One region of the Variovorax sp. VRV01 genome, then DNA from elsewhere that is predicted to be linked to it. Evidence: predicted binding sites of a transcription regulator. Region 1 holds the regulator's gene; each other region holds the start of a gene.

Region 1 (7,586 bases):
CGTCTCGGCCAACCCGACCGGGCCGCTGCACGTCGGCCACGGCCGCCAGGCCGCGCTCGGCGACGCCATCTGCAACCTGCGCGCCTCCCAGGGCGACACCGTCTGGCGCGAGTTCTACTACAACGATGCCGGCGTTCAGATCCAGACGCTGGCCCACAGCACCCAGCTGCGCGCCCGCGGCTTCAAGCCCGGCGACCCCGAATGGCCGAGCGGCGAGAAGGCGCCCGCCTACAACGGCGACTACATCGCCGACATCGCCGAAGACTTCAAGGCGAAGAAGACCGTCAGGTCGGACGACCGCGAATACACCGCCAGCGGCAATATCGACGACCTCGACTCCATCCGCGAATTCGCGGTCGCCTACCTGCGCCGCGAGCAGGACCTGGACCTGCAGGCCTTCCGCGTGCGCTTCGACAACTACTACCTCGAATCGAGCCTCTACACCAGCGGCCGTGTCGAGGCCGCGGTGCAAAAGCTCGTGGCCGCCGGCAAGACCTACGAGCAGGACGGCGCGCTGTGGCTCCGGTCGACCGACTACGGCGACGACAAGGACCGCGTGATGAAGAAGCAGGACGGCACGTACACCTACTTCGTGCCCGACGTCGCCTATCACATCGCCAAGTGGGAGCGCGGCTTCCACAAGGTGGTCAACATCCAGGGCACCGACCACCACGGCACCATTGCGCGCGTGCGCGCCGGCCTGCAGGCGGCGGGCGTCGGCATTCCCGAGGGCTACCCCGACTACGTGCTGCACACCATGGTGCGCGTGATGAAGGGCGGCGAAGAGGTCAAGATCAGCAAGCGCGCGGGCAGCTACGTCACGCTGCGCGACCTGATCGAGTGGACCAGCACCGACGCCGTGCGCTTCTTCCTGCTGAGCCGCAAGCCCGACACCGAATACACCTTCGACGTCGACCTGGCCGTGGCCAAGAACAACGACAACCCGGTGTACTACGTGCAGTACGCCCATGCGCGCATCTGCTCGGTGCTGGCGGGCTGGGGCGGCGACGCGGCCGCCCTCAAGGACGTGGATCTGTCGCCGCTCGAAAGCCCGGCCGCGCAGGCGCTCATGCTGCTGCTGGCCAAGTACCCCGCCATGCTCACGGCCGCGGCCAAGGATTTCGCGCCGCACGACGTCACCTTCTACCTGCGCGAACTGGCGGCCAGCTACCACAGCTACTACGACGCGGAGCGCATCCTGGTCGACGAGGAGCCGGTCAAGCTGGCGCGGCTCGCGCTCGTCGCGGCCACCGCGCAGGTGCTGCACAATGGCCTCGCGATTCTCGGCGTCAGTGCGCCGAGCAAGATGTGAACCTCACCATGAAGAAGACAACCAGACAACGCGGCAACATCGTCATCGGGCTCATCGTCGGCCTGGTGCTGGGGTTGGGTGTCGCGCTGGGCATCGCGGTCTACGTGACCAAGGTGCCGATCCCGTTCGTGACCAAGACCCAGCGCGGCGGCGCCGAGCAGGACGAAGCCGAAGCCCGCAAGAACCGCGACTGGGACCCCAACGCGCCGCTGGCAGGCAAGGCCGGCGCGCCCAAGCCACCGCCGGCCGCGGCCGGTCCGGTGGCGCCACCGGCCGGCGGCGACACCGCCGCCGTGGCGCCGGGTGCGGCGCCGCCGCCCGCCCCGCCGGTGCCGGTGGTGGTGGCTCCGAAGCCCGCGCGCCCGGCCCCGGTGCCGGCCGAGGCCAATTCCCTGCCGCCATCGAACGATCCGCTCGGCGACCTGGCCCGCGCGCGCGCCGGCGGCAACAGCGGCAGCACTGCCACGGCTTCCGCCGCGCCCGGCGGCAACAGCGCGGCGGCGGGTGCCGATCCGTTCATGTACTTCGTGCAGGCGGGCGCCTTCCGCACCACCGACGATGCCGAGGCCCAGCGCGCCAAGCTGTCGCTGATGGGCGTGGAGGCCCGGGTCACGGAGCGCGAGCAGGCAGGCCGCACCGTCTACCGGGTGCGCGCGGGCCCGTTCAACAAGAAGGACGAGGCCGATCGCCTGAAGGAGCGGCTCGACAGCGGCGGCCTCGAATCGGCGCTCGTGCGCGTGCAGCGTTGAGCTTGCCGGCAGCCGTCACGGATATTCTTTAAGCTTCGCCGCGCGGCATGGGCCGCCGCCAGGATCGTCCTGGGCATGCCGCTTGCGGGAACTCCGCGCGGCGCGCCGGCTCAGTCTGCCGTACCCCACAGGAGAACTCTTTCAATGAAACGTCGTGACTTTTCGCTGGCCGCCACCTCGCTGGGCCTGCTTTCGCTGGCTGGCAACACCGCGCACGCCCAGGCGCGTGCGCCCAAGGCCGGCACCGAGTACCTGGTGCTCGACAAGCGCGTGCCGGTCGACGCGCCGGCGGGCAAGGTCGAGGTGATCGAGTTCTTCTCGTACAACTGCCCGCACTGCAACGACTTCGAGCCGCAGCTGGAAGCCTGGCTCAAGACGGCCCCCAAGGAAGTGGCGTTCCGCCGCGTGCCCGTGCCTTTCGTGGGCAACGACGTCGAAGCCAAGCAGCGCCTGTACTACGCGCTCGAAGCCATGGGCAAGGTCGATGAATTCCAGCCGAAGGTCTTCGACGCCATCCACAAGCAGCGCCAGAACGTGAACGGCGACGCCAACATCATTGCCTGGGCGGGAGCCAACGGCCTGGACGGCGCCAAGTTCAAGGAAGTCTTCACCTCCTTCGGCGTGGCCAGCAAGGCCAAGCGCGCCGCGCAGCTGACCGACGCCTACAAGGTGGCTGGCGTGCCGGCGCTGGCCGTGAACGGGCGCTGGTACGTGGACGGCGAGCTGGCCGGCAACATGACCAAGGCGCTGCAGGTCACCAACTACCTGATCGGCGAAGCCAAGAAAGGCTGACCCCGGACTGCGCAGCACTTCGTGTCCGCTGCGCCCACACCCCCTTGCAGGGGGCGGCACCTGCGGCCCGGCAAAGCCGGTTCCGCGGTGTCTCCCGGATGGGATGTCAAGCCCGCATTTGGCGGGCTTTTTCATTTGCGGTTGAAGGCTTGGCGCCATCCGCCGCATACAATGCAGAGCAAGTTTCGTGCCTCTATGACATTGCACTCCTACTCCCACACCACCCCTCTTCTTCGCAGCACCGGCCGCCTGGCCCGTCTCGCTCGCGCGGCTATCGGTGCGCTGCTGCTGGCCGGCCTGGCGTCGGCCGCGCTGGCCGAGACTGCCGACCGCAGCAAGCCGATGAACATCGAATCCGATGCGATGCGCTACGACGACCTCAAGCAGACGAGCGTGTTCACGGGCAACGTGCTGGTCACCAAGGGCACGATCATCATCCGCGGCGCGCGCATCGACGTACGCCAGGATGCCGAGGGCTACCAGTACGGCGTGGTCACGGCGGCGCCCGGCAAGCGGGCCTACTACAAGCAGAAGCGCAATGCGCCCGACGAGTGGATCGAGGGCGAATCCGAGGTCATCGAGTACGACAGCCGCGCCGACAACGTCAAGTTCATCCGCAATGCCGTCATGCGCCGGCTGATCGGGGCCACGCCGAACGACGAGAGCCAGGGTGCGCTGATCGTCTACGACCAGAGCAACGACACCTACACCGTCAATGGTTCCACCGTGCCGCCGAACACCGCGGTGAACGCGCCGGCGGGCGGACGGGTGAAGACCATCCTGACGCCCAAGAGCGCCACCGCGCCGGCGCCCGGCGCCTCGGCCCCGGCCGGGGGACGGGCCGCACCGGCCGCGCCCCAGCCGGCGCCCGGCGCCGGCCTGCGCTCGACCACCACGCTGGGCGGCGAAGGGGAAGGGCGCAAGTGATCGAAACCGCTGGAACCCAGAACGCCGACGGCACGCCGGGCAGCCGCCTGGTGGTGCGCGGACTGCAGAAAAGCTACGGCAGCCGCAAGGTCGTGCGGGACGTCTCGCTCGACGTGCAAAAGGGCGAGGTTGTCGGGCTGCTCGGCCCCAACGGTGCGGGCAAGACCACGTCGTTCTACATGATCGTGGGCCTGGTGCGGGCCGACGCGGGCGACATCACCATCGACGGCGAGCCCATCGCCCACATGCCGATCCACCGGCGCGCCCGCATGGGCCTGAGCTACCTGCCGCAGGAAGCCTCCATCTTCCGCAAGCTCACGGTCGAGGAAAACGTGCGCGCCGTGCTCGAACTCCAGCGCGAACCCGACGCCAGCGGCAAGCCCGCGCCTTTGACGAAGCAGCGCATCGAGGAGCGGCTCTCGGGGCTGCTGGCCGACCTGCGGGTGGACCATCTTCGCGATTCGCCCGCGCTCGCGCTCTCGGGCGGCGAGCGGCGCCGGGTCGAGATCGCCCGCGCGCTGGCCACGCAGCCGCGCTTCATCCTGCTGGACGAGCCCTTCGCCGGCATCGACCCGATCGCGGTGATCGAGATCCAGCGGATCATCAGCTTCCTGAAGGAGCGCGGCATCGGCGTGCTCATCACCGACCACAACGTGCGTGAGACGCTGGGCATCTGCGATCACGCGTTCATCATCAGCGACGGGCATGTGCTGGCACAAGGCACACCCTCGGAGATCGTCGACAACGCCGAAGTACGCAGGGTGTACCTCGGCGAGCACTTCCGGATGTAAGGGAGGAGTCGGTCTCCATGAAGCAAGGGCTGTCCCTTCGCGTTTCGCAGCACCTGGCGCTCACGCCCCAGCTGCAGCAGTCGATCCGGCTGCTGCAGCTGTCCACGCTCGAACTGAGCCAGGAGGTGGAGCAGATGCTGGACGAGAACCCGTTCCTCGAACGCACCGCGGAAGAAGCGGCGCGCGAGGAGTTCGGGCTCGACGCCATCGACACGCCGGTGCCGCGCGACGAAGCCGGTGAAGCCGCCGAGGGCGAATTCGCCTCGGCCCCGGCCAGCAGCGCAACCACCACTTCGAGCGAAACCTCCTCGGCAGCCGAGGCCGACGTACCCGCCGCCGACGCCACCGAGCGCGAGCCCGACTGGGAAGGCGACGGCACCGTCGACATGGCGCCCGACGACAGCGAATGGGGCAGCGACGCCCCCGCGCGCCAGAACAACCTGGGCGACGACGAACGCGCCGACGCCACCGAGCTCGCGCGCAGCCAGGAGTCGCTGCAGTCCTTCCTGCACCGGCAGGCGCTGAGCCTGCGGCTCAACGAGAACGACAGCGCCGCGCTGCGCTTCCTGATCGAATCGCTCAACGACGACGGCTACCTCGAAGACTCCCTGCCGGCGCTGGCCTCGGGCCTCGCGGGCGACGACAACGACCAGTTCGACGAATTGGTGCACCACTTCCAGGTGGCGCTCGGCCTGCTGCAAAGCCTGGAGCCGGCCGGCGTCGGCGCGCGCGACCTGGGCGAATGCCTGTGCATCCAGCTGCGCGCGCTGGCCAGCGAAAGCGAGACCGAAGAGCAGGCCCTGGTGCGCAAGACCGCCATCGCGATCTGCAAGCAGCCGATGGAGCTGCTCGCGCGGCGCGATTTCAAGCGCCTGGCCACGCTCACGCGCACCAACGAAGAGGTGGTGCGCTCGGCGCTGCAGATCATCTCGCGTCTGGAGCCCAAGCCGGGCCGCCGCTTCGTCGACGTCGAGCGCAACATCGTGATTCCCGACGTGATCGTCACCAAGATCGGCCGCGGCACCAATGCCAAGTTCCGCGTCATGCTCAACCCCGAGGTGATGCCGCGGCTGCGCGTGCACGACATCTATGCCGGCGCGCTCAAGTCGCACAAGGGCGAGGGCAGCCAGGCGCTGTCGCAGCGGCTGCAGGAGGCGCGCTGGTTCATCAAGAACATCCAGCAGCGCTTCGACACCATCCTGCGCGTGAGCAACGCCATCGTCGAGCGGCAGAAGAGCTTCTTCGTGCACGGCGAGCTCGCAATGCGGCCCTTGGTGCTGCGCGAGATCGCCGACGAACTCGGCCTGCACGAATCGACCATCTCGCGCGTGACCACGGCCAAGTACATGGCCACGCCTTTCGGCACGGTCGAGCTCAAGTACTTCTTCGGCTCGGCGCTCGGCACCGAGACCGGCGGCAATGCGTCGAGCACCGCGGTGCGCGCGCTGATCAAGCAGTTCGTGAGCTCCGAGAGCATCAAGAAACCGCTGTCCGACAGCCAGATCTCCGAAATGCTCAAGGAGCAGGGCATCGAGTGCGCACGCCGCACCGTGGCCAAGTATCGCGAGGCCTTGCGCATCGCGCCCGCCAACCTTCGCAAGGCCCTGTAGAAAGCCGCCGATGGCCCGCCGCCTGCTGTCGCGCTGTGGGCTCGCGGTCTTTGCCATGCTGGCGGCGCTGCTCGTCGCCGGCTGCGCCACCCTGCCCGACGAGGCACCGCGCCCGCCCACCAAGGCCATGGCCGCGTCGGCCGACACCGCGCTCGGCAAGATCGCGCTGGCCTCGCAGCCCGACCCGGACCTGAGCGGCTTTCGCCTGATGCCGGGCGGCGACTTCGCCTTCGACACCCGCATCCAGCTCGCGCGGCGCGCCCAGCGCACGCTCGACGTGCAGTACTACCAGATCGAGAACGACGAGACCGGCCGCTACCTGCTGCGCACGCTGCGCGATGCGGCCCGGCGCGGCGTGCGCGTGCGGCTCCTGATGGACGATCTCTACACCTCGGGCGAGGACGAACTGCTGCTCGGCCTGGCCGCCACGCCGAATGTCGAGCTGCGCCTGTTCAACCCGTTTCCGGCCGGGCGCGGGAGCCTGCTCAGGCGCTTCACCGCTTCGCTGTTCGACTTCAGCCGCGTCAACCGGCGCATGCACAACAAGCTCTTCATCGCCGACGGCGCGATGGCGGTGGCGGGCGGGCGCAACATCGGCAACCAGTATTTCAGGCGCACGGCGGGCGAGAATTTCCTCGATCTCGACACCTTCGTGGCTGGTGCGCTGGTCCCGCGGCTGGGCGCGCTGTTCGACCAGTACTGGAACAGCGTCTATGTGCGGCCGGTCCAGTCGGTGGTGGCCAGCGAACTTCCGCAGGGCGAGCTGCAGAAGCGCTTCGAGACCGCCACCGGCCCCGACACCACGCCGCCGCCGCCCAGGCCCGCGCCCAACGACCTGCTCGGCTACAGCCCGATCGCCGAAGACCTGGCTGCCGGCAAACTCGACCTGATCTGGACCCTTGCCGAGGCCTACGCCGATTCGCCCGAGCGCGTGATCGGCAAGACCGCCTCGTACGGCGGCGTGCCGCTGCTCGATGTCGACAGCGTGCGCTACAACGTGGTCGAGCAGATGCGCCGCGCGCGCTCCGAGGTGACCATCGTCTCGCCCTACCTGATTCCAGGCAAGGCGGGGCTCGAAGTGATGCGCGAGATCCGACGGCGCAACGTCAAGATCAGCATCGTCACCAATTCCTTTGCCGCCACCGACGAGCCGCTGGTCCACACCGCCTACCGCCGCTACCGGCCCGAGATGCTCGAGCTCGGCGCCGAGCTCTACGAACTGAGCACCACGCGCACGCGGCGCAGCGTGCGGCTCGGCCTGTTCGGTACTTCGGTGGGGCGGCTGCATGCCAAGTCGGCGGTGATCGACCGGCAGATTCTTTTTGTCGGCTCGATGAACTTCGACCCGCGCTCCGAGACGCACAACACCGAGATCGGCCTGTTCATCCGCAGCCCCGAGATGGCG
Region 2 (7,586 bases), on a different contig from region 1:
AGGGCTTCGGCACACGTCGCGTGTGCGCGGGGCTGGTTCAACAAGGCCACGTGACCATCGCGGGCGAGGTGGTGGACGATCCTTTCGCCGACCTCGATCCCGAAGGCCTGCTTTTCACGGTGCAGGGCACCGAGTGGGCGTACCACGAGAAGGCCTACCTGATGCTGCACAAGCCCGCCGGCACCGAGTGCTCGCAGAAGCCTTCGACCTACCCGAGCATCTACACGCTGCTGCCGTCGCCGCTGCGGCTTCGGCCCAACAAGGGCGCGGTGCAGGGCGTGCAGGCCATCGGCCGGCTCGACCAGGACACGACAGGGCTGCTGCTGCTGACGGACGACGGCCAGTTCATCCACAAGATGGGTTCCCCCAAGCACCATGTGCCCAAGGTCTACGAAGTCACGGCCAAGCACCCGGTGGACGCTGTCCAGATCGAAAAGCTGCTGGCCGGCGTGGTGCTCGACGACGATCCGAAGCCGGTGCGCGCGGCGGCCTGCGAGTCCGACAGCCCGCTGCACCTGCGGCTGACGCTGACCGAGGGCAAGTACCATCAAGTCAAGCGCATGCTGGCGGCGGTCGGCAACCGGGTCGAGGGGCTGCACCGTTCCTGCATCGGCGACCTGGCGCTGCCGGGCGACCTGGCGGCCGGCCAGTGGCGCTGGCTCACGGCCGAGCAGGTCGCGGCGCTGCGGGCGCCCGCCAAGCCCCCGAAAGCGCCGAAATAAGGCAAGAAAGCGCGTGGTCCCGGTCAGCCAGTCTTAAGGCGCGGCCGTTAAGATTCCCAGCTCTCTCTCGGAACCTTTCCCTTGCGATTTCCTGCCCGACCGAATGGCCGCTTTCCGGCCTTCCTGTTTTCATGCCTCGCGGTCTGGCTGGCGCAAGCCGCCGCCGCCGCACCGCCTGAAGCCCCGCCGATCTTCGTGCTCAATTCGCTGGACGCGAGCGTCAGCGTGATCAGTCCGACCGACTGGACCGAAAAGCAGCGCATCGCCACCGGCAAGGAGCCGCACCACCTCTACATGACGCCCGACGAAAAGTCGGTCATCGTGGCCAATTCGGCGGGCGATTCGCTCACTTTCCTGAACCCCAGGACGGCCGAGGTGCAGCGCGTGGTCTACGGCATCATCGATCCGTACCAGCTGCAGTTCTCGCGCGACATGAAGTGGTTCGTCACCGCGGGCAACCGCCTGAACCACGTCGACATCTACCGCTGGGATGGCAAGGACCTGAAGCTGGCCAAGCGCATCGCATCGGGCAAGACCCCGAGCCACATCTGGATCGACAACACCAGCACCATCGCCTACGTGACGATGCAGGACAGCGACGAGCTGATCGCCGTCGACCTGCCCACCCAGACCGTCCGCTGGCGCGTGGCCACCGGCGCCATGCCGGCCGACATCTTCGGCATCCATAACGACAAGACCCTGCTCGTGGGCCTGACCGGCAGCGATGGCGTGCAGGTGTTCGACGTGGCCGGCGCCGAGCCGAAGCTGGTCGGCAAGATCCCGACCGGCAAGGGCGCCCATGCCTTCCGCTCGGCCGGCGACGGCAAGAGCGTGTTCGTGAGCAACCGGGTGGCCAACACCATCAGCCGGATCGACCTGGCGACGCTGAAGGTCGGCGCGGTCTACCCGGTGCCGGGCGGGCCCGACTGCATGGACGTGTCGGCCGACGGCAAGACGCTGTATGTCACCTCGCGCTGGGCCAAGAAGCTCAGCGTGGTGGACCTGGTGAACAACAAGCTCGTGCGCCAGGTCAACGTCGGCCGCTCGCCGCACGGCGTCTGGACGCTGGACCATGGCAAGCGCACCTAGCCGCAGCGGCCGGGCCGCAGCCCTGCTGGCGATCGCCCTGGCGGCGGTGCCGGCTGCCTGGGCGCAGCAGCAGGGCGCTTCCTGCGACAAGCCGGTTTACCTGACCTTCGACACCGGCCACATGGGCGTGGCGCCGCTGGTGGCCGACGTGCTCAAGCGCCAGAACGTCCGCGTCACTTTCTTTGCCGCCGCCGAGCGCACCCAGACCGACGGCGACAGCCTCGACAGCCACTGGGCGCCGTGGTGGAAGGCGAGGGCGGCCGAAGGCAACGAATTCGCCTCCCACACCTACGACCACGCATACTGGCGCGGCGACCTCAAGGGCGTGGCGCCGAGCTTCCGCATCAAGCCCACGGCAGGGGCGCTGGCGGGGCGCGAATTCACCTGGAGCGCGGCCGAATACTGCGCCAACATCGGCAAGGCCTCCGATCGGCTGGCTGCCATCACCGGCAAGAAACCGCTGCCGCTGTTCCGTGCACCGGGCGGCAAGACCTCGCCCCGGCTGCTGGCGGCGGCCAAGGCCTGCGGCTTCGAGCATGTGGGATGGTCGCCGGCCGGCTTCCTGGGGGACGAGCTGCCGAGCGAGAAGTTCAGCAATGAAAGGCTTCTTTCGCAGGCGCTGGAGAGCATCCGCCCGGGCGACATCCTGCTCGCGCACCTGGGCATCTGGTCGCGCAAGGATCCGTGGGCGCCGGCCAATCTCGAACCGCTGATCGTCGGCCTCAAGGCCAGGGGCTTCTGCTTCGAGACGCTGCGCCAGCATCCGCAGTACCGCGCCTGGATCGCATCCCACCCCTGAGGCTGCCGCCATGACGGATTGGTTGACGGACGCTTTTTCCGCGCTGCAGGGCTGGTTCTTCGAGGCGCTGGTCCAGCCGCTGGTGTTTGCGGTGGGCCTGGGCGGCTGGACCGAGGATGCCTTCGACGCCACCGGCTGGCTGCTGGTCGGGTTGATCCAGGTCGTGGTGCTGCTCGCGGTCATCGGGCCGCTGCAGCGCTGGCGCGCCGTCGAGCCGGTCACCGACCGCCGCGCGATCCGCATCGACGTGCTCTACACGCTGATCCATCGGTTGGGCCTGTTCCGGCTCGCGATGTTCTTCACGCTCGAGCCGCTCTTCGACGAGGCCATCGGCTTCGTGCGTACCGCGGGCTGGGGCACCTTCCACCTCGACGAGGCCTGGCCCGGCGTGACCGACGTGCCGTGGGTGGCCTTTGCGATCTATCTCGTGGTGCTCGACTTCGTGGGCTACTGGATCCACCGCGGCCAGCACCAGTTCAGGTGGTGGTGGGGCCTGCATTCGCTGCACCATTCGCAGCGCCAGATGACGATGTGGAGCGATGACCGCAACCACCTGCTCGACGACATCGTCCACGACACGCTCATCGTCATCGTCGCGCAGTTGATCGGCGTGGCGCCGGGGCAGTTCATTGCGTTCGTGGCGTTCACGCAGCTCAGCGAAAGCCTGCAGCACGCCAACCTCAGGCTCGGTTTCGGCGCCATCGGCGAGCGGCTGTGGATCAGCCCGCGCTTCCACCGGCTGCACCACAGCATCGGGCTGGGCCACGAATCGCGGGGTGCGCATACGCTGGGCGGGTGCAATTTCGGCGTCTTGCTGCCGTGGTGGGACATGCTTTTTCGCACCGCGAACTTCGAGGAGCGCTACGACCCCACCGGCATTCGCGACCAGGTCGAGCCCGGCGCGGACGGCCGCGTGCGCGACTACGGGCGCGGCTTCTGGGCCCAGCAGTGGCTCGGGCTCAAGCGGATGGCCGGCCGCGGCTGAGCGCCGGTCCCGAACCGGCCCGGTTATCCTCGCACCCAATGCGCCTGCTCCTCGATTCCTTCTGGCGCGCGGTCGCCTATTGCATGCTGCCGCGCGTGATCGTGCTGTCGCTGCTGCCGCTGGGCCTGATGGTGCTGCTGGCCGCAGGCTTCGGCTATTTCTACTGGGACGCGACCGTCGCCTGGACCCGCGACGCGCTCGACGCCTGGCCGCTGCTGTCGAGCTTCTGGAGCTGGATCGGGCGGCTCTTCTCGGGCGACGTCACGGCCGTGCTGGCGCCGCTGGTGGTGGTGTTTGCCGCCACGCCGGTGATCGTGGTGGTTTCGCTGCTGATCGTGGCCGGGCTCATGGCGGGCCCGCTCACCGCGCTGGTGGCGCACCGCCGCTTTCCTGCGCTCGAACGCAAGAAAGGCGCGTCCTTCTTCGGCAGCGTTGCGCGCTCGCTCGGCCTGACGCTGCTGGCGTTGCTCGCGCTCGTGGTCTCGATGCCGCTCTGGCTCATTCCGCCGCTCGTGCTGATCCTGCCGCCGCTGATCTGGGGCTGGCTCACCTACCGCGTGATGAGCTTCGACGCGCTGGCCGAGCACGCAAGCCCTGAAGAGCGTGCCGCGCTGCTGCGCGCGCACCGGCTGCCGCTGCTGTGCATCGGGGTGCTGTGCGGCTACCTGGGCGCGGCGCCCAGCATCGTCTGGGCCTCCGGCCTGCTGTTTGCCGCCGCCTTCTTCGTGCTGGTGCCGCTCGCGATCTGGATCTACACGCTGGTGTTCGCGTTCTCGGCGCTCTGGTTCGGCCATTACTGCCTCGATGCCCTGGCGCAATTGCGCGCGCAGCGCGGCGCCTCCGACGCTCCATCCGGCCCAACCGACGGCCTACCCGCGGCCGAGGCCGATCAGGCCCTTCTCTCCCATTGGAAATCCCCATGACCCGCGCATTCGGTCTGATCGTCGTCGGCGACGAAATCCTTTCCGGCAAGCGTGCCGACAAGCACATGCCCAAGGTCATCGAACTGCTCGCCGCGCGCGGCCTGCAACTCGGCTGGGCCGAATACGTGGGCGACGTGCCCGCGCGCATCACCGCCGCGCTCGGCCGCGCCTTCGGCTCGGGCGACATCGTCTTCTCGACCGGCGGCATCGGCGCCACGCCGGACGACCACACGCGGCAATGCGCCGCGCAGGCCCTGGGGGTGCCGCTGGAGCTGCATCCCGAGGCGGAACTGCTGATCCGCGAGCGCATGCAGGACACCGCGCGCGAGCAGGGCATTGCCTACGAGCCCGACCGGCCCGACAACATTCACCGCCTCAACATGGGTGTGTTCCCGAAGGGCGCCACGATCATCCGCAACCCGTACAACAAGATTCCGGGTTTCAGCGTCGAGCACGTCCATTTCGTGCCGGGCTTTCCGGTGATGGCCTGGCCCATGATCGAGTCGGTGCTCGACAGCCGCTATGCGCACATGTTTTCCAGCGGCAAGTCGGCCGAGAAGTCGGTCATCGTCTTTGGCGCCATGGAAGCAACGCTCACCCCGCTGATGCAGGCGATCGAAGCGGCGCATGCCGGCATCAAGGTGTTCAGCCTGCCGAGCGTCGACCATCCGCAGTACGGCCGCCACATCGAACTCGGCGTGAAGGGCGATCCAGTTCACCTGGATGCCGCCTACGCACAACTGATCGAGGGCCTGCACGCCTATGATGCGAGGCTTGGCCCGGAATTGGTGCGGTAGTTTTTATTGCACCAATTTGGTGACTTTTCGCCTTTTTTTGGGGTTTGCGGCCGCTGCGGAAGGCTCTCGACGAGCGGCGACAATGGCATAGAAACTGCATCCTCCGTCCCTGTATTCCTAACCACCATCCAACTCAGGAGAAACTGATGGCAAAGACCGTCGCCGATGTACTCAAGCTCGTCAAGGAAAACGAGGTCAAGTTCATCGACTTCCGCTTCACCGACACCCGCGGCAAAGAGCAGCACGTGACCGTGCCCGTCTCGGCTTTCGATGAAGACAAATTCACTTCGGGCCATGCTTTCGACGGCTCGTCCATCGCTGGCTGGAAGGGAATCGAGGCTTCGGACATGCAGCTCATGCCCGACCCGAACACCGCCAACATCGATCCCTTCTTCGAAGAAACGACGCTGATCCTGACCTGCGACGTGATCGACCCCGCCGACGGCAAGGCCTACGAGCGCGATCCGCGTTCGCTCGCCAAGCGTGCTGAGGCCTACATGAAGGCCTCGGGCCTGGGCGACACCGCCTACTTCGGTCCGGAACCCGAATTCTTCGTGTTCGACGGCGTGCGCTGGAAGAACGACATGTCGGGCTGCTTCGTGAAGATCGACTCCGAAGAAGCCTCGTGGAACACCGACAAGGAATACGAGCACGGCAACACCGGCCACCGTCCCGCGGTCAAGGGCGGCTACTTCCCGGTTCCCCCGGTCGACAGCTTCCAGGACATGCGCTCGGAAATGTGCCTGGTGCTCGAATCGCTCGGCATCCCGGTCGAAGTGCATCACCATGAAGTGGCCAATGCCGGCCAGATGGAACTGGGCACCAAGTTCAGCACGCTGGTGCAGCGCGCCGACTGGGTCCAGCTGCAGAAGTACGTGATCCACAACGTGGCCCACGCCTACGGCAAGACCGCCACCTTCATGCCCAAGCCCATCGTCGGCGACAACGGCTCGGGCATGCACGTGCACCAGTCGGTCTGGAAGGACGGCAAGAACCTGTTCGCCGGCGACGGCTATGCAGGCCTGTCGGACTTCGCGCTGCACTACATCGGCGGCATCATCAAGCACGCCCGTGCCCTGAACGCCATCACGAACCCCGGCACCAACAGCTACAAGCGCCTGGTGCCCGGCTTCGAAGCCCCGGTGAAGCTGGCCTACTCGGCCAAGAACCGCTCGGCCTCGATCCGCATCCCGTTCGTGGCCAACCCGAAGGGCCGCCGCGTCGAAGCACGCTTCCCCGATCCGCTGATGAACCCGTACCTCGGTTTCGCGGCGCTCCTGATGGCCGGCCTCGACGGCGTGGAAAACAAGATCCACCCGGGCGAAGCTGCCAGCAAGGACCTCTACCATCTGCCGCCGGAAGAAGACGCGCTGATCCCGACCGTGTGCCACAGCCTCGACCAGGCCCTGGAATACCTCGACAAGGACCGTGCGTTCCTGACCAAGGGCGGCGTGTTCACCGATGCCTACATCGATGCCTACATCGAACTGAAGATGCAGGAAGTCACGCGCTTCCGCATGGCGACCCATCCGGTCGAGTTCGACATGTACTACTCGCTGTAATTGGCCCACCCCCGAAGCGGCGCACTTCGTGTCGCCGCCTCCCCCTCGAGGGGGCAACACCGGCGGCCCGGCAGAGCCGGTTCCGCGGTGTTGCTGGAATGAACTCGAAAAGGACGGCTTGGCCGTCCTTTTTGCTTGGCGCGGAACATCTTGTCACCAGTGGCGTCGAATTGCAGGAAAATGCACCTTTGTCGCGCCAAGATCGATTCTCATGAAGACTGCTTCTCTCATTTTCCTGGCCGGTTCATTGCTGGCCGCCTTGCCCGTGCTCGCCCAGGAGCGCGTGTGGCGCTGCGGCAATGAATACACCAACAACTCGACCATCGCCCAGCAAAAGGGCTGCAAGGTCATGGAAGGCGGCAACGTCACGGTGGTGCAGGGCACCAAGCCATCGGGCGGTGGTTCGGCCGGCGGCAACTCGGCGCCGGCAGCTTCCCGTGCGCCCGCGGGCAGTCCGCGCGTCGAGGGCGTCGACCAGCGCGCACGCGACGGTGAAGCCCGCTCGGTGCTCGAAGCCGAACTCAAGAAGGCCGAGGCCCGCCAGGCGGAGCTCAAGAAGGAATACAACAACGGCGAGCCCGAGAAGCAGGGCAGCGAAGGCCGCAACTACCAGAAGTACCTCGACCGCGTGGCTGAAATGAAAGCCGAACTGGCGCGCAACGAGAGCGACATCGCGGGCATCCGCCGCGAACTCGGCCGCCTGCCGGCC
Region 3 (7,586 bases), on a different contig from region 1:
GGGCCTGCTGATGTCGGCGCGCGGCATCGGCGAAGACGAAGCCTTCGGCCTGCTGCGCGGTGCCGCAATGCATGCCAACCTGCGGCTGGGCGAGGTGTCTCGCTCGGTCATCGAGGCCGCGCAGTGGGCCGATGCGATCAACCGCGCCGGCCAGCTGCGCATGCTCTCGCAGCGGCTGGTGCGCGTGGCGGCGCAGCTGCTGTCGGGCATCGACGTGCAGCGCGCGCGGGTTCTGCGCACGCAGTCGACCGAGCGGGTGCAGCAGAACCTCGATCATCTGGGCACCCTCGAGCTGGGCGCGGCCGGCGTGCTCGCGCTGGGCGAAGTGCAGGCCGCCTGGAGCGCGCTCGCCGCGTCGCTGGCCGCGCGTCCCGCGCAGCAGGGGCTGGCCGAGATCGACGCGCGTGGCGAGGCCTTGCTGTCGGCGGCCGAGGCCATGACGGAGGCGCTGGAAGCATCCGGCGCGCGGCGTGCGCTGCGCATCGTCAACATCTGCGGGCGCCAGCGCATGCGCGCGCAGCGCCTGGCGAAGGACGCATTGCTCGCGTCGATCATCGGGGCAGAGGCTTCGCGCGGCCGGCTGCTGCCGACCATGAACGAGTTCGAGGCCGCGCTGCTGGAGCTGGAGCGCGCGCCCCTCAGTTCACCCGAGATCCGCGCCGCGCTGGCGGCCGCGCGCGACGAATGGCTGCGCCTGGTAGGCGGCGTGCAGGCGCTCGAAAGCCCCGAAGGCCGCGCAACGCTGGTGCGTTCGAGCGAGGCGCTCGTCGACACCTTCGAGCGCCTCACGGGTTGGTACGAGCACAGCCTGCAGGTCATCATGTCCTGAGCCTGGCTCACTCCCAGTCTGCGCGCACTTCGTGTCGCTTCGCCAACCCCCTCACCGGGGGCAACACCAGCGGCCCGGCGAAGCCGGTTCCGCGGTGTTCCACGAAGGGCTGGCATCGCGTCATGCGCCTTGCGCGCCGGGTCAGGCTGCGACTTTTTCTACGTGCGCCTGGCGCGTGTAGAGGAAATCGATCACCGCCTTGCGGGCGTGCACATAGGCCGGGTCCTCGGCCAGCTCGACGCGGTTGCGCGGCCGGGCGATGTCGACCTTCAGCACCTCGCCGATGGTGGCGGCCGGGCCGTTGGTGAGCATCACGATGCGGTCGGAGAGCAGCACCGCCTCGTCGACGTCGTGCGTGACCATGACGACGGTGCTCTGCGTCTTCTGGACGATGGCGAGCAGTTCGTCCTGCAGCTTGGCGCGCGTGAGCGCGTCGAGGGCGCCGAAGGGCTCGTCCATCAGCAGCACCTTGGGTTCCATCGACAGCGCGCGCGCAATGCCCACGCGCTGCTTCATGCCGCCGGAGATTTCGCCGGGGCGCTTCTGCGCGGCGGCCGAGAGGCCGACCATCGCCAGCGCCGCATCGGTGCGCGCGCGCAGCTGCGCCTTGCCTTCGCTGGCGGCAAAGACGCGCTCGACCGCGAGGTACACGTTCTCGAAGCAGGTGAGCCAGGGCAGCAGCGAGTGGTTCTGGAACACCACCGCGCGCTCGGGGCCGGGGCCCTTGATTTCCCTGTTCGCGCACAGCAGCACGCCCTGCGTTGGCGTGGTCAGGCCGGCGATGAGGTTCAGCAGCGTCGACTTGCCGCAGCCCGAATGGCCAATTAGCGTGACGAACTCGCCCTTGGCCACGTTCAGGTTGACGCCCTGCAGCGCAAGGAAGCTGCCCTTGGCGGTCTTGAAGCGCTGCTCGACGTTGTGGATCTCGATGTACTTCGAATCATCGTTCATGACTTCACCTCTTCGAACGTGAATGCGGTTGCAAGCTTGATGAGCGCGAACTCCAGCACCAGGCCGACGATGCCGATCACGAAGATCGCGATGATGATGTTGGCGACGTTGAGGTTGTTCCACTCGTCCCACACCCAGAAGCCGATGCCCACGCCGCCGGTCAGCATTTCGGCCGCGACGATCACCAGCCAGGCGGTGCCCACGGCCAGGCGCACGCCGGTCAGCATGTAGGGCAGCACGGCCGGGAACAGAATTTTCGTGAAGATCTTCCACTCCGACAGGTTCAGCACCTTCGCCACGTTCATGTAGTCGCTCGGCACGCGCTGCACGCCCACCGCGGTGTTGATCACCATCGGCCAGATCGAGCAGATGAAGATGGTCCAGATGGCCGCCGGGTTGGCACCCTTGAACACCAGCAGGCCGATCGGCAGCCAGGCGAGCGGCGAGACCGGGCGCAGCAGGCTGATGAGCGGATTGAACATGCGCGAAAGGAACTCGAAGCGCCCGATCGCAAAGCCCGCCGGAATGCCGACCGCCGCGGCCAGCCCGAAGCCCAGCGCCACGCGCTGCAGCGACGAGAGTACGTTCCAGCCCACGCCCTGGTCGTTCGGCCCCTTGCTGTAGAACGGATCGCTGAACACCGTGAGCGCCTGCTGCCAGGTGGCCAGCGGCGATGGAAAGCCGGTGGTGCTCTTCATGGCCACCAGCTCCCAGATCAGCACCAGCAGGCCGAAGCCCGCGAGCGGCGGCAGCACGCGCATCCAGAAGGCGCGCAGGTCGATGGGGGTGCGCGGCTTGGGCTCCCTGGCGGCAGCGGCGGGTTGCGAGGGCGCCTCGGCGCGGGGCACACCCTCGCTCCGACCCTCTCCCGCACGCGGGAGAGGAAGGGATGCGTCCATCGGCGAATGAAATACAGCGCTGACCATGATGTGTTTCTCCTCAGGCATGCAGCTTGAAAGACTCGGCGTACTTCTTCGGATCCTTGCCGTCCCACACGGTGCCGTCGAACAGCTTGCTGCTGCGCATCACGTCCTTGGGCACCGGGGTCTGCGTGGCGGCGGCGGCCTGCTTGTAGATGTCGATGCGGTTGATCTCGGTGGCCACCTTCAGGTAGTCCGGATGCTCCTTCAGCAGGCCCCAGCGCTTGTGCTGCGTGAGGAACCACATGCCGTCCGACAGGTAGGGAAAGCTCACGGCGCCGCCGTTGTAGAACTTCATGTGGTTGGGGTCGTCCCAGCTCTTGCCCATGCCGTTGACGTAGCGCCCCAGGATGCGCTGGTTGATCGCGTCCACACTGGTGTTGACGTAGCTCTTGTCCGCGATGGTCTCGGCCATCTTGTTCTTGTTCTGCAGGCCGGTGTCGATCCACTTGCCGGCCTCGATGATGGCCGCGGTGACGGCGCGCGCGGTGTTGGGGTACTTCTTGACGAAGTCGGCCGTGGTGCCGAGCACCTTCTCGGGGTGGTCCTTCCAGATGTCCTGCGTCGTGATGGCCGTCACGCCGATGCCGTCCATGATCGCGCGCTGGCCCCAGGGCTCGCCCACGCAGTAGCCGTCCATGTTGCCCACGCGCATGTTGGCCACCATCTGCGGCGGCGGCACCGTGATGTTCTTGACGTCCTTGAAGGGGTCGATGCCGGCCGATGCAAGCCAGTAGTAGAGCCACATTGCATGCGTGCCAGTGGGAAAGGTCTGCGCGAAGGTGTATTCGCGCTTCTCGCTCGCGATCAGCTTGGCGAGCGAGGCAGCATCGACCGCGCCCTTGTCGGCCAGCTTCTTCGAGAGCGTGATGGCCTGGCCGTTGTTGTTGAGCGTCATGAGCACGGCCATGTCCTTCTTCGGGCCGCTCAGGCCCAGGTGCATGCCGTAGACCAGGCCGTAGAGCACGTGCGCCATGTCCAGGTCGCCGTTGGAGAGCTTGTCGCGCACGCCGGCCCAGCTGGCTTCCTTGCTGGGCACGATCTTCACGCCGTACTTCTTGTCGATGCCCAGCACCGAGGCCATCACCACGCTGGCGCAGTCGGTCAGCGGGATGAAGCCGATCTTCACTTCTTCCTTCTCGGGCTTGTCGGAGCCCTGGGCCCAGACTGCGGCACGCAGCGCAGGATTGACTCCCACGGCGCCGATGGCGGCGGCTTGCAGTACGCGGCGGCGGCTGAGGCGGGTTTTCAGCGGGTCGGTCATGTGGCGGGCTCCGGTTGAAGAACAACAAACAAAGGAAGGCAAAAAACAAAAAGGCGTCCCGCACCGCGCAGGGGCTGCTCGAAAACGAGCCCTTGCGGGATGGGGGACGCCTTTGTCCGATCTCGGCGGGCAACACCCGCCGTTGGGTGCCACCTGCCTGGGACCCGAAGGTCCATGTACTACTTCAGCAAACTGTGTGCCAGCTTTTGCCGCCGCCAATTGCTATCGAATCGGCAGCAGGAGAGCGGTTGCCGGCATGAGCGCAAGGGCCACAGGGCGGAAATCCGGATGCATGCACGGTTGTTGTGCACTGCACCAATCCGAACGCTTTTTGGGGCGGCGCTCAGCGCCGGGGCGCCGCATCGAGCGGCAGGTAGTCGGCCATCGCGAGCATCGACTCGGCCACGTCGACCAGGCGGCGCTTCTGGTTCATGGCGGTCTGCAGCAGCATCTTGTGCGCTTCGTTCTCGCTCATGCGGCGGTGCGCCATCAAGAGGCCCTTGGCGCGCTCGACCAGCTTGCGCTCGTTGAGGGAGGCGCGCACGGTCTCGAGCTCGTCGCCCATGGCCTGCAGCCGGCGCGACTGCTCCTGGACCATGTCGAGCACCGAGCGCTCCAGGTGGCGGCCGTATTGCGCGGGCTCGGTGGCCCGGGTGTCGGCGTCGTCGAAGAACAGCGCGCCCTCGGGCTGCGGCGCGAGGTTGCCGAGCACCTGCTGGTAGCGCTGCAGTTCGCTGCGCGCCTGCGCGGTCTTGCGCGCGCAGAGATCGCGCAGGTCGGCGGCCAGCCGGTCCTCGACGGTTTTCATGGCGTCGATGCGGCGCGTGCACCAGTCGAACCAGGCCTGGCTCAGCCGCGGGTCGGGAGCGGCCGCCGAGGCCGTCTGGGCCGGGCTCACGCTCATGCGGCGCTGGCGCTCGATCTCGGCCATGACAGCCTCGGACTGGCTTTGGTGCCAGAGCGCCAGCACGCCGCTGCTCGAAAACTCGGTGAAGACCTGGAAGCAGCGCTCCTGCAGTTCGATGAGATGCAGCCATTGCTGGCGCTGCGCCTCGTCGCTGCGGCCCACGGCCAGCGAGGCGGCGCCGAAAGCACGCTCCTGGCCGGCGAATTCCTTGCCCTGCATGAAATTGAACATCGCCACCAGCAGGCGCGAGATCTCGGGATCGGTGGCGCCGTCGGCTGCCTCGAACACCACCGCCAGCAGGCCGGCCACGAGCTTGGCGAAGGCGGCGGTGGCCTGCGCGGGCGTCAGCTCAAGCGCGCCGATGCGGCGGCGCAGGGCGGGCAGGCCGTCCAGTCCCGGAAGCACCCAGGCGATGCGGCTGAAGAGGCGGGCGCTGTTGCCTGCGGTGGCGCCGGGGTGCGCTTCGGTCTCGAGCTGGTCGAACCCGGCGCGCACCTCCTGCTCGAGCGCCAGGCATTCGGCGATCTGCGGATCGCGCTGCTCGGCGAAGCGGCCGCCGCGCGAGGCGAGGAACACGTTGGACATGCCGCGCTCCCGCTGCAGCGCATGGACCAGCCGCGCGATCAGGCCGACCAGGTCGCTGGTGCGCGCGAGCTGGTCCAGCTCGTCGATTTCGCACCTTCGGGCGGCGATCAGAAAACTCAGTCCGGATTTCATGGCGGGGGAGGGGGAGCACAAGGCCCGCTGCAACATCCGTGCCGCACGGGCATTCCGCGCCGCCTACACTCCCGGGCATGCTCCTCCTGGGAATCGAATCATCCTGCGACGAAACCGGCGTGGCGCTGGTGGAAACGCATGGCGACGCACTGCCGCTGCTGCGTTCGCACGCGCTGCACAGCCAGATCGCCATGCACCAGGCTTATGGCGGCGTGGTGCCCGAACTGGCCAGCCGCGACCACATCCGCCGCGTGCTGCCGTTGACCGAGGCCGTGATGGCCGAAGCAGGCCGCTCGCTGGCCGAGATCGACGTGGTCGCCTACACGCGCGGGCCGGGCCTGGCCGGGGCCTTGCTGGTGGGCGCCGGCGTGGCCTGCGCGCTGGGCGCGGCGCTGGGCAAGCCGGTGCTCGGGGTGCATCACCTCGAGGGGCACCTGCTGTCGCCGTTCCTGAGCGCCGATCCGCCGGAATTCCCGTTCGTGGCGCTGCTCGTGTCGGGCGGCCATACGCAGCTGATGCGGGTCGACGGCGTGGGTCGCTACGAGCTTCTGGGCGAAACCATCGACGATGCGGCCGGCGAGGCCTTCGACAAGAGTGCCAAGCTCATGGGTCTGCCTTATCCAGGCGGCCCCTGGCTGGCCAAGCTGGCCGAGGCGGGCAACCCCGCGGCGTTCAAGCTGCCGCGGCCGCTGCTGCACAGCGGCGACCTCGATTTTTCGTTCGCGGGCCTGAAGACGGCGGTGCTGACGCAGGCCAAGAAGCTCGGCGCTGAACTCGAAGCGAACAAGGCCGACCTGGCCGCGTCCACGCAGGCGGCGATCGTCGAGGTGCTGCTGAAGAAATCGCTGGCCGCGCTCGGGCAGACGGGCCTCAAGCGGCTGGTGGTGGCCGGCGGCGTGGGCGCGAACCGCAGCCTGCGGGAGCAGCTGAACGCCGCCTGCGCCAGGCGCGGCGTGCGCGTGCACTATCCGGAAATGCACCTGTGCACCGACAACGGCGCCATGATTGCGATGGCGGCCGCCATGCGGCTGCAGTCGGGCCTGGCCCAGGCGAGCGAGCGCTATGCCTTCGACGTCAAGCCGCGATGGCCCATGGCTTCGCTGATGGCGCCATCCGAGACGCCGCGGCCGGTGCCCGCGTAGCCGCCGACGGGCGCGAGCGGCCGAGCGACGGCAACGGCAGCACGTCGAGCACATTGCGCCAGAGCTGGCGCCATTGCGGCCAGTCGTGGCCGCCCTCGGTGGTGAAGACGCGGCCTTCGGGCAGGGCGTCCGCCAGCAGCTTGTGGTTGCTGGCAAAGCGGTCGCTGAGGCCGAAGCCGAGGTAGAGCTGGGGCAGGCTCTGCGACTTCTGCGGCTCCAGGTACTGCTGGAACCAGGGCCAGAGTTTGCGGTCGACTTCCTCGTCGGGCAGGGGGCCAGCCGGCGCCTGCCAGGTGCGCAGGCCGCCGGCCTTGAGGATCTCGGCGCCCAGCACGCGGCGCCCCAGGTAGGGCGCCAGCGCGACGATGCCGTCGACCGAGCCCGGCCGCGACAGCTCGTGGATCAGCGCGCCGAAGCCGCCAATGGAAATGCCGACCAGCCAGATCGACTTGTAGCCCCTGGCGCGCTGCGGCTCGATGACGTCCGCATGCAGGCGCTCGCTGAGCGTCTGGTCGTAGTAGTAGGAAACATCGGCATCCACCAGCAGCGAGTCGGCCGCCAGGTGGCGCTCGCGCACGGCGCTGATGAAGCCCTCGCGCTCGAACTCGTCAGGTTTCAGGTAGGCGCCCGGAAGGAAGACCAGGAGCGTATCGGACCGTTCATCGTCTTTGGCTGACTTGAGGTGCGTGATCATGGCGTGCCTTGAGGGGCACCCGAATCCGCACCGTCATGGATTCGGTGCGTCTGTCGAAACGCCCACGAAGAAAGAAAATGTGAAAACGTCACATGATGTGACGTTATTCGCTGTCGTATTGTGATTAGGGAGCGTCTTCAAAGTCAAAAACAATAGATAACG
Region 4 (7,586 bases), on a different contig from region 1:
CCGGAAATGGAACAAGGTAAAAATCGCAAGCGCCGTTGCGAAACCCAGGTGGGCGAGCACCGTCGTTCGATGGTTCGAGTAGACCGAGGCCAGGTGCTCGCGCAGCACCCTTTCATCGAGGCTCGCATCGACGGTGGCAGTGCGTGCCGTCGAGACATCGTTGTCCATTTCATTGACTCCAGTGCAGGGATCGCGCCGCTGTCGCCGTGGCGTCTCCCGCGGCCCGCGTGGCCTGTTCAGCGCAGGCTGCTGATCAACTGCGCACGCGATCGCATGCCGAACAGCAGCAGGATTGTCGAGACATAGTTCTTCACCGTGCCTTCTTGCAGGTCGGCCAGTTGCGCGATCTCCTTGTTGGTCCTGCCTTCGAGCACCAGCTGGAGCACCCGTACCTGGCTCGCGGTGAGGGACCGCCAAGCGCGGCTGTACGAGGGACGCGAGTAGCGGGTCGTTCGCGCCGACGGTGGTGCAGCGCCGGCCAGTCCGTCGACCACGTCGCTGCCGAGCAGTCCACAGGCCCGGATGAAGCTCACGACCTCCTTGAGGTTGGCGGACTTGGGCAGAAATGCGCTGGCGCCCAGGGTCAGCGCGCCTTGTGCCATCGCGCTCTGGGCCAGCGAGGTGGTTCCGGCACCCGACAACGCCACGATGCGGGCATCGGGATGGCGCTCGTGAAACTGGGAGACGGCGCTGAGTCCCTGCGTGTCGGGCAATGCAAGGTCCAGCAACACCAGTCCGATCGAGGACGCGAAGCGCTCATAGATGGTCAGCGCCTGTGCGAGACAGTCCGCCTCGAAGATCTCCACGCCTTCACCAGAAGGTGATTCCTGGGCCTGGAGCAAAGCGCGCACGCCAAGGCGCACAAGATCGTGGTCATCCACGATCAGGATGCCGCCAGGGCTCGATCGGGGAATCGCGGATCGCATAGGCGTCAACGGCGGTCGGGTGCCGGACATACGGTTGGTGGCACGTTCAGCGGTGGCGGGATGGCACAGCGCACCTTTCAGTACCGGTCCTTGCTCGTACAGCCCGCAACGGAGATCGACTTGATGATGTTTTTCATGTCAGTGAAGGCCTGGATGTCGCACAAGTAGTCGACGTGGGTGGCCTCCACCATCCGATCCTCGCCGACCGGCTTGGACACGTTCTGGACGATCATCATCGGCGCGACGCCGCGGCCGCCAGGCGTCATGCCAACCACTTGCTGGCTGGTCTCGGTGCCGGTCTGCACCCAGGTCATCCGCCACTCTTTCGAGATCCTGGTGTTGTTCCACGCATAAGTGCCGCCATCGGTGCAGTAGGAGCACGGCGGCAGATTCAATGTCGGCCGTCCGAAGGCCTTGAGGGCGACCGAGATGGGCTTGCCAACCATCGCATTGGCCGCCTGCTGGACCGGGTTGGGCCGAGGCGCTGCGCAGCCGGTAAGGAGCAGTGCCCCGCCGTAGAGGGCGAGGATGCAACTCTTGAGCATCTGTGAAATCATGTCGCGTACTCCCGAAGAGTGGTTCTTCACCGGCCACTGCCAGTGAACAAAAGCGAGTATGGGACTCGCCCTTCGCCATCGGAAAGTGACGTTCGTCACTTCGGGATCGACCTGATCGTTTTCTCCCGAAAAATTCACAGTTCGTCGGACTCTGACCCCCGATTGGAAGAATTCATTGGTGCGGGCCTTATGGTTCTCTATTCATAAGTGCCGCCTATGCAGCGGCAGGCCATTCAGGGCGCGCCGTCCGGGCGCGGCACGCCGAGCCTGCGCAGCGTCCGGTGGAAGTTGCTGCGGTCGATGCCGGCCTCGCGCGCCGCATTGGCCACGTGCCCGCGATGCCGCGCCAGTGCATCGGCGAGCCAGGCCCGCTGGAACGCCTCGGTGGCTTCGCGCAGCGTGCCGCCGCCGGCGGCAGCAAGGCTTGTTTGGCTTCCCGCCGGCGCAGGTGGCTGCGATGGCAGCGTCGCGGAACTGCCCGCAGCCGTCGCATCCAGCGCCAGGTGATGCGGCTCGATCGCCGTCCAGCGCGCGCCGCGGCGCTGCTCACGGAAGGCGCGCAGCGACGCGCGGCTGATCACATGCTCGAGTTCGCGCACGTTGCCGGGCCAGCCGTGCGCGAGCAGCGCGGCCTTGGCGGCCGGCGACAGCCGCAGGTTGCGCGCGCCCAGGCGATGCTGGTTCTCTTCAAGGAAGCCGCCTGCGAGCGCCACCACGTCGCGCCCGCGCTCGCGCAGCGGCGGCACGACCAGCGGATAGACCGAAAGCCGGTGGTAGAGGTCGGCACGGAAGCGGCCCTGCGCGATCGCTGCGGGCAGGTCGCGGTTGGTGGCCGCGATCACGCGCACGTCGACCTTCAGCGTGCGATCGCTGCCGGGCCGCTGCAGCTCGCCGCTCTGCAGCACGCGCAGCAGCTTGGCCTGCACCGTCAGCGGCAGCTCGCCCACCTCGTCGAGAAAGAGCGTGCCGCCATCGGCGATCTCGAACTTGCCGCTGCGGTCCTGCAGCGCGCCGGTGAAGGCGCCGCGCTTGTGGCCGAAGAGCTCGCTGTCGGCCAGCGTCTCGGGCAGCGCCGCGCAGTTCACCTGCACCAGCGGCTGGTCGCTGCGGCGCGAGCGCGCATGCAGGCGCTGCGCCACCAGGTCCTTGCCCACCCCGGTCTCGCCGAGCACCAGCACCGTGAGGTCGGACACCGCGACCGTGTCGATCTCGCTGCACAGCTGCTTCATCGCGGGGCTGCTGCCGAGCAGCTCGCGCGTGGCGCCGCCGCCCGAGCGCAGGGCCTGCGCGACGGCCTGCTCGCGCATCGCGCGCGCTTCCATTTCCTGGATCGTGTGGGCCGCCTCGATGCCGGTTTCGACCAGCGCCACCAGCGCGTCGAGCTGCGCCGGCCCCACGGCCTCGAAGGTGCCGGCCTCGAGCGCATCCAGCGTCAACAGGCCCCAGACGGCGCCGCGCAGCCGCAGCGGCGCGCCCATGCAGTCGTGCACGGGCAGGATGCCCGGCTGGCCCGCGACGAGGCCGTCGTACGGATCGGGCAGGCCGCAGTCCTGCGCGAAGCGCAGGCCCCGCTCGCTCTCGAGCAGGCGGGCAAAGCGCGGGTGCGAGGCCACCGGAAACTGCCGCCCCAGGGTTTCGTCGCTCAGGCCGTCCACGGCCAGCGGCCGCAGCACGTCGCCTTCGAGCCGCAGCAGTGCGGCGGCATCGCATCGGACGAGGCCGCGCGCGGCGGCAAGGAGCGACCGGTAGCGCGGGCCCTCGGGGGCCGCGGCCGCCCCGCTTGTGGTCGAATTGACACTGGTAGTGGTCATAAATGCAACATGAATCCTGTTGCGAATTTGACCACGTATCGCAATTCCCCAATGGCGGCGGGCACTTGCGAGAGGCCGCCGGCTGGCATGGATCGTGAGAGGGAAGAGCATCCCAACTGCCGACCCCGAAAGCCACAGATGACCCCGCAAACCATCGCCATCGTCAAAGCCACCGTTCCCACGCTCCAGGCGCACGGGGAGGCCATCACCAGCCACTTCTACCGGATCATGTTCGAGAGCCATCCGGAGGTGAAGGCCTTCTTCAACGAGGCGCACCAGGCCGCGGGCAGCCAGGCGCGCGCACTCGCGGGCGCGGTGCTGGCCTATGCCACGCACATCGACCGGCTCGACGAGATCGCCGGGGCGCTGCCGCGCATCATCCAGAAGCACGCCGCGCTGGGCGTGCTGCCCGAGCACTACCCGATCGTCGGCGGCTGCCTGCTGCAGGCCATCAAGGACGTGCTCGGCGAGGCCGCGACCGACGAGATCATCGCGGCCTGGGGCGAGGCCTACCAATCGCTCGCGGCGCTGCTGATCGCCGCCGAGGAAGAGGTCTACCGCGCCAACGCCGCGCAGACCGGCGGCTGGCGCGGCGAGCGCGAGTTCCGCGTGGCGCGGCGCGAGCAGGAGAGCGAGGTCATCACCTCCTTCTACCTGGAGCCGACCGACGGCGGCCCGCTGCTCGCTTTCTCGCCGGGCCAGTACCTCACGCTGGTGCTGAACATCGACGGCGAGCCGCTGCGGCGCAACTACTCGCTGTCCGATGCGCCGGGCAAGCCCTTCTACCGCATCAGCGTCAAGCAGGAAGAGGGCGGCCGCGCATCGAACTGGCTGCACGAGAAGGCCGGCGTCGGCACCCTGCTGCGTGTGCAGGCGCCTTGCGGCGACTTCGTGCTGCAGCCCGCGGGCGAGCGCGTGCGGCCGCTGGTGCTGGTGACGGGCGGCGTGGGCATCACGCCGGCCATGAGCATGCTCGAGTCGGTGGCGCACACCGGCCGGCCGGTGCACTTCATCCACGCCGCGCGGCATGGCGGCGCCCATGCGTTCCGCGCGCGCGTCGATGCGCTGGCAGCCCGGCATGCCAACGTGAAGCCGCTCTATGTCTACGACGCGCCGCGCGAATCCGACCGGCCGCATGCGACCGGCTTCGTCACGCGCGAGCTGCTCGCGCAGCAGCTGCCGGCCGACCGCGACGTCGATCTCTACTTCCTCGGCCCGAAGCCTTTCATGAAGGCGGTGTATGCGAGCGGCCTTGCGCTGGGCGTGCCCAAGCAGCAGCTGCGCTACGAGTTCTTCGGGCCGCTGGAGGCACTGGAAGCATGAGGCGGGTTACCCCGCTTTGTCGACGCTTCGGCTTCGCGGGTATAGGATAAAAGTGCACTCACGAGGAGATCGCAAATGCCCGAACTGAACGCGCCCGAAAGCAGCAGCACCCGCGCCGTCGAACGCGCGCTGGACGAAAGCAAGCAGGTGAAGAAAACAGTGGAGGAAGCCGCGGACGAGCTCGCTGTCGTTCATGTGGTGCTGGACAAGGGCGTCTCCGAGGACGCGCGCACCGACGACCTCGGCCGCGCGATCGAGCAGACCGACCAGATCGAGAAGAAGCTGTCGAAGTCGGTCGATCTGCTGGAGCGGGTCGCCGAAGCGCTGGAGGCCGAAAGCCACAGGAAGGCCTCGTGAGAAGAAAGAAGAAGCCCCCGTGCCTTGCGCCGCGTGCTGCCTGGGCACCGTCTCCAAGTCGAGCAGCCTGCCTACAAGGATGAAGAAACGCCGGCCGTACAAAGAATCGATTGGTGGTTGCGTCCCGTTGCCCAAGCGCCTCCAGACGCCGAAAGCGCATGCATGCCGCTCACTGCAATCCTTGTCGAGGACAGCCGGACGATCCGGGACAACCTGATTCCCGCATTGGAGGAGCTGGCCGGCGTTCGCGTGGTGGCCACCGCCGAGACGGCGCAAGCGGCCATCGATGCGCTCGCGCTGCACGTTGCCTGGCAACTGGCCATCGTCGATCTCTTCCTGAAGGAGGGCTCGGGACTGACGGTCGTCCGCGCCTGCCAGGGCCGCTCCAGGGACAAGCACCTGATCGTCCTGACGAACTACCCGAGCCCCGAGATGCGCCGCCGTTGCCTGGCGCTCGGCGCCGATGCGGTCTTCGACAAGTCCACCGAACTCGACGCCTTTTTCGAGCACTGCCTGGGTTATCAAGGCAGGTGAGCTTCCAGGCGCGATCAGGCTATGCCACCCACACCGTCTTGATGTTCACGAACTCCTTGATGCCGTAGCCCGACAATTCGCGGCCGTAGCCGCTGTCCTTCACGCCGCCGAAGGGCAGCCGCGGATCGGAGCGGACGGCGTCGTTGACGAACACGCATCCCGCCTCGATCGACTCGGCCGCGATGCGCTCGCCGCGGGCCAGGTCGCGCGTGAGGACGGCGGCGCCCAGGCCGAACGAGGAGTCGTTGGCGACCGCAATGGCCTGCGCCTCGTCGCGCACCGGAATGACTGCGGCCACGGGGCCGAACAACTCTTCGTCGTACGCGGGCATGCCCTTGGCGACGTCGGTGAGCACGGTGGGTGGGTAGTAGGCGCCCGGGCCCTCGGGAATCTGGCCGCCGAGCAGGCAGCGCGCGCCGCGCTGCACGCTCTGCTCGACCTGCCGGTGCAGGGCGTCGCGCAGGTCCTGCCGGGCCAGCGGGCCGATTTCCGTCGCCATGTCCAGCGGATCGCCTTGCCGCACCGCCTTCATCTTCTGCACGAAGCGCTGCTCGAATTCGCGCCGCACCGGCTCGACGACGATGAAGCGCTTGGCGGCAATGCAGCTCTGGCCGCCATTGACCAGCCGGCCCCTGGTGCACACGCCGGCGGCCAGGTCGAGGTCGGCGTCCTCCAGCACCAGGTAGGGGTCGCTGCCGCCGAGTTCGAGCACGGTCTTCTTCAGCATCTCGCCGGCCTTGCGCGCCACCGCGCTCCCGGCCGGGCCGCTGCCGGTCAACGTGACCGCGCGCACCAGCGGATGCCCGATGGCCGCATCGACCTGCGCATTGCCGATCAGCAGCGTTCGGAACAGGTGTTCGGGCATGCCGGCCTCGCGCAGGATCTGCTCGATCGCGAGCGCGCAGCCCGGCACGTTCGACGCATGCTTGAGCACCGCCGCGTTGCCGGCCATCAGCGCGGGCGCGGCAAACCGGAACACCTGCCAGAACGGAAAGTTCCAGGGCATTACGGCCAGCACCACGCCCAGCGGATTGAAGGTGACGAAACTCGTGCGCGCTTCGGTCTCGACCGGCTCGCGTGCCAGCAGCCGTGCTGCGTTGTCGGCGAAGAATTCGCAGCATGCCGCGCACTTCTGCGCCTCGGCAATGCCGTCGCGCAGCGGTTTTCCCATTTCGCGCGCCATCAGCCGGCCCCAGCTGTCGGACTTCGCGCGCAGGATCTTTGCCGCCGCGCGCAGGTGCTGCGCGCGCTGCTCGAACGAGGCGCCGCGCCAGTCCAGGAATGCCTCGTGCGTCTTGCCGATGATGTCGTCGACGGCGGCACGCGGCATTTCCGCATGTGCCTCGAGCTTCTCGCCGGTCGCGGGGTTGATGGATTCGATGGCCATCTCGCTGCCTGCCCTCACTTGCCGGCCCTGTGCGCGGCCCGCGTCCGCGCGGCCTTGCGGGCGGCATGCGAACGCTCGGCGGGACCCTTGGTGCGCGCCGCCTTGCGCGCCGCTGCCGAGCGCTCTGCCGCGGTGCGCTCCTTGGACGCCGCCTTGGCATGCCGGGCCAGCGCCGGCTTGGACGCCGCAGCCTGGCTTTCGTGCTGCAGGGCGCCGATGGTCGCGCGCGAACGCTTGCGCGAGACCTTGGCATCCGGCTTGTCGCCGGCCTCCAGCGCATGCTGTGCGCTGCGCCGCGTCTTCTCTGAGACCGTGCCCTTCTTGGGCACAGGCAGGTCGACGCCGGCGCGGCGCGCTTTGGACAAGCCGATCGCAATGGCCTGCTCGGGCGAACGCGCTCCGTGCCGGCCTTCGCGGATGTGCTCGATTTCCTCGCGCACGAATTCGCCGGCCTGCGTGGTCGGCGCCTTGCCTTCGCGCTTGTCGCGCTCGGCGCGTTCGATGGTTTTCTTCTCGGGCATGGCGGATCTCCCGTAGTTAATCTCCCGTAGTTGAAATTTCACTCTAGGCCGGTGGCGTGCAGGGGGTGTAGGGCGCCGCAACCTCGTCGATGTAGGCCTTCGACGATGCAGGCGATCACGCGCGCGGGGCGCCGAGTCCTACAGATGGGAGGCGGCAATCTTTCGCAAAG

Evidence for each region. Region 1 encodes sigma-54, which starts transcription at its own class of promoters, with help from an activator protein. Its sites were predicted from a motif close to TGGCANGNAANCTGCTTT; they were not measured.
Region 2: a site for sigma-54 is predicted at 5,399-5,416, ahead of glnA (type I glutamate--ammonia ligase). Genes of this name have one in related genera too.
Region 3: a site for sigma-54 is predicted at 4,149-4,166, ahead of IB278_RS30600 (CmpA/NrtA family ABC transporter substrate-binding protein). Genes of this name have one in related genera too.
Region 4: a site for sigma-54 is predicted at 3,378-3,395, ahead of hmpA (NO-inducible flavohemoprotein). Genes of this name have one in related genera too.

The regions. Positions count from the first base shown of each region.
Region 1 covers NZ_JACVBS010000005.1:273,682-281,267, forward strand. Annotated here, with positions in the region: gene argS (arginine--tRNA ligase) at 1-1,312, shown strand, start outside; gene IB278_RS11600 (SPOR domain-containing protein) at 1,321-2,061, shown strand; gene IB278_RS11605 (thiol:disulfide interchange protein DsbA/DsbL) at 2,206-2,853, shown strand; gene lptA (lipopolysaccharide transport periplasmic protein LptA) at 3,049-3,780, shown strand; gene lptB (LPS export ABC transporter ATP-binding protein) at 3,777-4,571, shown strand; gene IB278_RS11620 (RNA polymerase factor sigma-54) at 4,589-6,181, shown strand; gene IB278_RS11625 (phospholipase D family protein) at 6,192-7,586, shown strand, end outside.
Region 2 covers NZ_JACVBS010000011.1:163,821-171,406, forward strand. Annotated here, with positions in the region: gene IB278_RS20440 (pseudouridine synthase) at 1-722, shown strand, start outside; gene IB278_RS20445 (YncE family protein) at 804-1,811, shown strand; gene IB278_RS20450 (polysaccharide deacetylase family protein) at 1,795-2,610, shown strand; gene IB278_RS20455 (sterol desaturase family protein) at 2,621-3,595, shown strand; gene IB278_RS20460 (EI24 domain-containing protein) at 3,634-4,518, shown strand; gene IB278_RS20465 (competence/damage-inducible protein A) at 4,515-5,315, shown strand; gene glnA (type I glutamate--ammonia ligase) at 5,462-6,877, shown strand; gene IB278_RS20475 (hypothetical protein) at 7,089-7,586, shown strand, end outside.
Region 3 covers NZ_JACVBS010000027.1:3,912-11,497, forward strand. Annotated here, with positions in the region: gene IB278_RS30585 (ANTAR domain-containing protein) at 1-829, shown strand, start outside; gene IB278_RS30590 (ABC transporter ATP-binding protein) at 971-1,780, opposite strand; gene ntrB (nitrate ABC transporter permease) at 1,777-2,706, opposite strand; gene IB278_RS30600 (CmpA/NrtA family ABC transporter substrate-binding protein) at 2,720-3,964, opposite strand; gene IB278_RS30605 (nitrate regulatory protein) at 4,308-5,588, opposite strand; gene tsaD (tRNA (adenosine(37)-N6)-threonylcarbamoyltransferase complex transferase subunit TsaD) at 5,666-6,730, shown strand; gene IB278_RS30615 (alpha/beta hydrolase-fold protein) at 6,663-7,424, opposite strand.
Region 4 covers NZ_JACVBS010000008.1:307,280-314,865, reverse strand. Annotated here, with positions in the region: gene IB278_RS16955 (hybrid sensor histidine kinase/response regulator) at 1-168, opposite strand, end outside; gene IB278_RS16950 (response regulator transcription factor) at 237-956, opposite strand; gene IB278_RS16945 (hypothetical protein) at 1,004-1,483, opposite strand; gene norR (nitric oxide reductase transcriptional regulator NorR) at 1,717-3,294, opposite strand; gene hmpA (NO-inducible flavohemoprotein) at 3,433-4,617, shown strand; gene IB278_RS16930 (hypothetical protein) at 4,693-4,974, shown strand; gene IB278_RS16925 (response regulator) at 5,137-5,508, shown strand; gene IB278_RS16920 (NAD-dependent succinate-semialdehyde dehydrogenase) at 5,528-6,895, opposite strand; gene IB278_RS16915 (transcription elongation factor) at 6,910-7,416, opposite strand.